DNA from 2 places in the Bradyrhizobium sp. NBAIM03 genome. Region 2 is predicted to be linked to the other one. Evidence: predicted binding sites of a transcription regulator. Region 2 holds the regulator's gene; the other holds the start of a gene.
The links. The regulator LexA, encoded in region 2, represses DNA repair genes until DNA is damaged. The targets are predictions, from matches to a motif close to TGTTCNNNNTGTGTTCNG.
Positions count from the first base shown of each region.

Region 1: I6F21_RS24695 (YifB family Mg chelatase-like AAA ATPase) is a predicted target of LexA. The motif match lies at 1,297-1,314, and genes of this name have one in related genera.

Region 1 is NZ_JADYVS010000018.1:15,446-17,842, forward strand. It holds gene I6F21_RS24685 (tetratricopeptide repeat protein) at 21-818, opposite strand; gene I6F21_RS24690 (PilZ domain-containing protein) at 898-1,143, opposite strand; gene I6F21_RS24695 (YifB family Mg chelatase-like AAA ATPase) at 1,372-2,397, shown strand, end outside.
Region 2 is NZ_JADYVS010000010.1:206,308-208,704, reverse strand. It holds gene glp (gephyrin-like molybdotransferase Glp) at 1-857, shown strand, start outside; gene lexA (transcriptional repressor LexA) at 1,034-1,735, shown strand; gene I6F21_RS17850 (hypothetical protein) at 2,110-2,397, shown strand, end outside.

The DNA.
Region 1 (2,397 bases), on a different contig from region 2:
GGATCATGCTCTAGGGCGGACTACCTGTCCGCCCGCTGCTGCTTTTTCGCCAGCAGCTGCTTCAGCGCCGCGACTTTGGCCGCGGCCTGGTCCGGCGGCAAGTCTGCCTTGACGAGGATTTCGGCCTCGGCCTCGCGACCCTGCAATCCCAGCACGAGCGCCAGATTGGCGCGGACCCGCGCATCGTTCTGATTGCGCTGATGGGCGCGGCCGAGCACCTGTTCGGCCTTCGAGAGATTATTTTGCAGCATGTAGGACAGGCCGAGATTGGACAGCACGGTCGGCTCGTTCGGCACGATCTTCAACGCCGCGGCGTAATATTGCTGGGCTTCCTCGTTGCGGCCGAGCTGATCGAGCACAGCCCCTTGCGCCGACAGGATGCGCCAATCGGGATCCTCGGGCGAATGCGCCCGGCCGAGGACGTCGAAGGCCTGCTGGAAATTGCCGTTGTCGGCGAGGGCGCGGCCGTAGCCGGCGAGCAGCGCCTTGTTGCCGGGACGGGCGAGCACGGCCTGCTCCAGCACTGCGACCGCCTGCGCGCGCTGGCCGCTGCCACGCAGCGCCTTGCCGTATTCGAGAGCAATGGCGGGATCGCTCGGCTTGGCGCGATAACGCTCGCGAAGTGCGTCCATCTCCGGCGTGGGGTCGGCCTTGCTGTCGGACTTGCCGTCAAGCTTGGCGGCGGGCTCCCGCTTGCCGCCGAGCGCACCGGTGACGTCGTCGATGCCGGCCGTCTGACAGCCGCAGAGCGCGAGGATCAGGACGGCGGAACACAGATATCCCGCCGGGGATAAGGCGAGGAACGAACGCTTGGGCATACTCTGATCACTCGGCAACTGATCAGAGATGCTTACCGATTAACGCTAAAGTCCCGTTAAGGGGCGCGCCTGTTGATGTTCAGTCGACGAATTCGGCGCCGAATTCGCAGCCGATGCGCCAGCGCAGGCGGCATTGGCGGGAATAATCAGGCGCGAAGATGATGGTGAATTGCGGCGGCACTTCCAGAAATTCCGCCACCACTTTCACGCCGCCATCCGAAATGTCCGTGATCGTGCAATCCCGCGGCAGCGAGCCCGCGCCAAAATGGATCTTGGCGAGGCGGCTGCACACCCGACGTTCGCTTCTCCGGCGATTTGCAAGCATTTGAACTGTTCACCCGTTAGACCACGGCCCATCCCGCAGCCCTAGGAGTAGCGGACATTCGTTGGAATGTGCTGAGGAGAGAAGGCGGCATTCGAGACGTAGTGTCTGGGCTGCGTTTACGATTGGTTAGGATTTGACCGGCCGCCAAGCGATTGTTCCCGTATTGTTCTTGCGGAAACGGCCGCGCTCTGCTACCCCTAATTGCAGCAATGGGCAGGCTGGTTCGGCATGGTTCAGCGGGTTTCTACCGTCGCCTTTGAGGGGATCGAGGCCCGTGCGGTCGACGTGCAGGTGCAGGTCGCGCCCGGCCTGCCCGCCTTTGCCATCGTCGGCCTGCCGGACAAGGCGGTGTCGGAGGCGCGCGAGCGGGTGCGCTCGGCGCTGATCGCCTCGGGGCTGGCGCTGCCGGCGCGGCGGATCATCGTCAATCTGGCCCCGGCCGACCTCCCGAAGGAGGGCAGCCATTACGACCTGCCGATCGCGCTCGGGCTGATGGCCGCGATCGGCGCCATCCCGCCGGATGCGCTGACCGGCTTCACCGTGCTCGGCGAGCTCGGCCTCGACGGCTCGATCGCGCCGGTGGCCGGCGTCCTTCCCGCCGCGATCGGCGCCAATATGCGCGAGGAAGGTCTGATCTGCCCGGCGTCCTGCGGCTCTGAAGCGGCGTGGGCGAGCCCGGACATCCAGATCATTGCCGCACACTCGCTGATCCAGATCGCCAACCATTTCAAGGGCACCCAGGTGCTGTCGCGGCCGACGCCGAAGGTGCATGAGGCCGCCGCCTCGACGCTCGACCTGCGCGACATCAAGGGCCAGGAAAGCGCCAAGCGCGCACTCGAGATCGCGGCCGCCGGCGGGCACCACCTGCTCATGATCGGCGCGCCGGGCGCGGGCAAATCGATGCTGGCCGCCCGCCTGCCCTCGATCCTGCCGCCGCTGTCGCCGAGCGAGCTGCTCGAGGTCTCGATGATCGCCTCGGTCGCCGGCGAGATCGAAGGCGGCGCGCTGACGGCGCGCCGCCCGTTCCGCTCGCCGCACCATTCCGCCAGCATGGCCGCGCTCACCGGCGGCGGCGCGCGCGCCAAGCCCGGCGAGATCTCGCTGGCGCATCAGGGCGTGCTGTTCCTCGACGAATTGCCGGAATTCGATCCGCGCGTGCTGGATTCGCTGCGCCAACCGCTGGAGAACGGCGAGGTCGCGGTGTCGCGCGCCAATCATCGCGTCACCTACCCTGCCCGCTTCATGCTGGTCGCG
Region 2 (2,397 bases):
ATGTGACGATCAAGGAAGCCGCCATTTTCGGCCGGCACATCCGCCCTGCAGGCGTCGACTTCCGCGAAGGCGACGTGCTGCTGCGCAAGGGAATCCGCCTCACCGAGCGCGATCTCGCCCTTGCCGCCGGAATGAATCATCCGCATCTCGCCATCATCCGCCGCCCGAGGGTTGCCGTTCTCGCCACCGGCGACGAGCTCGTGATGCCGGGCACCACGCCTGGTCGCGGCCAGATCGTCTATTCCAACGGCTATGCCCTGCATGCGCTCGCCCGCAGCGAGGGCGCCGAGACCATCGACCTCGGAATTGCCGCCGATACACTGGAGGCGACGTCCGCCGGCATCCGCCGCGCGCGCGAGAGCGGCGCCGACATCCTGATCACGACCGGCGGTGCCTCGGTCGGCGACCACGACCTGGTCCAGCAGGCGCTCAAGGGCGAAGGCATCGCGATGGCGTTCTGGAAGATCGCGATCCGGCCGGGCAAGCCGATGATGCACGGTCGGATAGGCGCGATGCGCGTGATTGGCCTGCCCGGCAATCCCGTGTCGTCCTACGTGTGCGCCTTCCTGTTCATGGTCCCCTTGATTCGCGCCCTGTCGGGCCGTTCAGCGATTCATCATCGGCGCGAGCGCGCCGTGCTGGGCCGCGATCTCGCCGCCAACGACCAGCGCGAGGACTATCTGCGTGCGCGGCTGGAGGAGCGCGACGACGGCACGCGCGTCGCCCTTCCGGTCAGCCATCAGGACTCCTCCCTTCTTGCGAATCTCGCTGCGGCACAGGTACTTCTGGTGCGCGCACCGTTCGCGCCGAAGGCCGAGGCCGGCACGCCTTGCGAGGTGCTCCGGCTGCCCGTCTGAGCCGCCCAGCCACACGCATTCCGCGAGCTTGGCCGCGTTCACCATAAATTAAGCAGTTGCGGAACACATATCGAACATATAGTGTCCGTTCATGATTTGTTTCGAGGATGTAGCGGCTTAGTGCCGGCTTCATCGTGTCGGAATCGAACGACATCAACCGGGGGACTTTGGTCGAGATGTTGACGCGCAAACAATACGAGCTTCTGCGGTTCATCAGCGAACGTCTGAAGGAAAGCGGCGTGCCGCCGTCCTTCGACGAGATGAAGGATGCGCTCGACCTGCGCTCGAAGTCAGGCATCCATCGCCTGATCACTGCGCTCGAGGAGCGCGGCTTCATTCGCCGCCTGCCCAACCGCGCCCGTGCCATCGAGGTGATCAAGCTGCCCGAGCTCCAGGCCGCCGCCGGCAATCGCCGTGGCTTCACCCCGAGCGTGATCGAGGGCAATCTCGGCAAGGTGCGCGCGAGCTCCAGCCCGCCCGCGGACGAGGGCGAGCGCCCCGTCGCGGTGCCCGTGATGGGCCGCATCGCCGCCGGCACGCCGATCGAGGCGCTGCAGACCCGCAGCCATACCATCAGCGTGCCGCCGGACATGCTCGGCTCGGGCGAGCACTACGCGCTCGAAGTGCGCGGCGATTCGATGGTCGAGGCCGGCATCCTCGACGGCGACATGGCGCTGATCCAGCGCAACGAGACCGCAAATACCGGCGACATCGTGGTGGCATTGATCGACGACGAGGAGGCCACGCTCAAGCGCTTCCGCCGCCGCGGCGCCTCGATCGCGCTCGAGCCCGCCAATGCCGCCTACGAGGTCCGCATTCTTCCGCCGAACCGCGTGAAGATCCAGGGCAAGCTGATCGGGCTTTACCGGAAGTACTGATAACGGAAGTCTCAAGCGCCGCGCGCGCTGCGATCGGCATCGTCGATCCAGGATCGGAGCGGATACTTGCCCGCTCCGGCCGGTCTCTCGCGCCGGCTGTCCGGTCCATCTTCCCGCGCGACATTCCCCCGCGCAGGCGCGCAGCCATTTCTGCTTCGCCGGTAGAGTTGTGCCGGCAGTGCTGATAGCTCCGGCCGAATGCAAGGACGCGAGGTTTGTTCCTATCGAATCCGGGAAAGATAATGTGATCGCGCGCTGCGGACGCGAGCCGCAGATTTGCCCATAACCGAGCAGAGCGTTGTATGCTTCCACTCTGATAGAGGCCTGCGCCTCGAAAGAGACGCGGGTCGCTATCCCAGCATGAGGAGCACCCGATGTGTGACTACAGCCTGCATGCCGTCGCGACGCGCCCCGCCGAAGTCGGCGAGACGATCGTCACGACAACCTTCCGCGGCACCTCGACGCGCGGTTTCGCTTCCGAAGCCGATCCCTCCGTCGCGGTCTGTCTGCTGCCGGGGACGGAGCTCGCTTTCGCCGACAATGTCCGCTACGACAACCGCTGGATCTGGACGCGCACCGTGAACTCTCGCGTCGGCAAGTTCGGCAAGATCGACCCGCACATTCCCGATCGCCATCATGACGCGATCGAATTCCCCGACGGC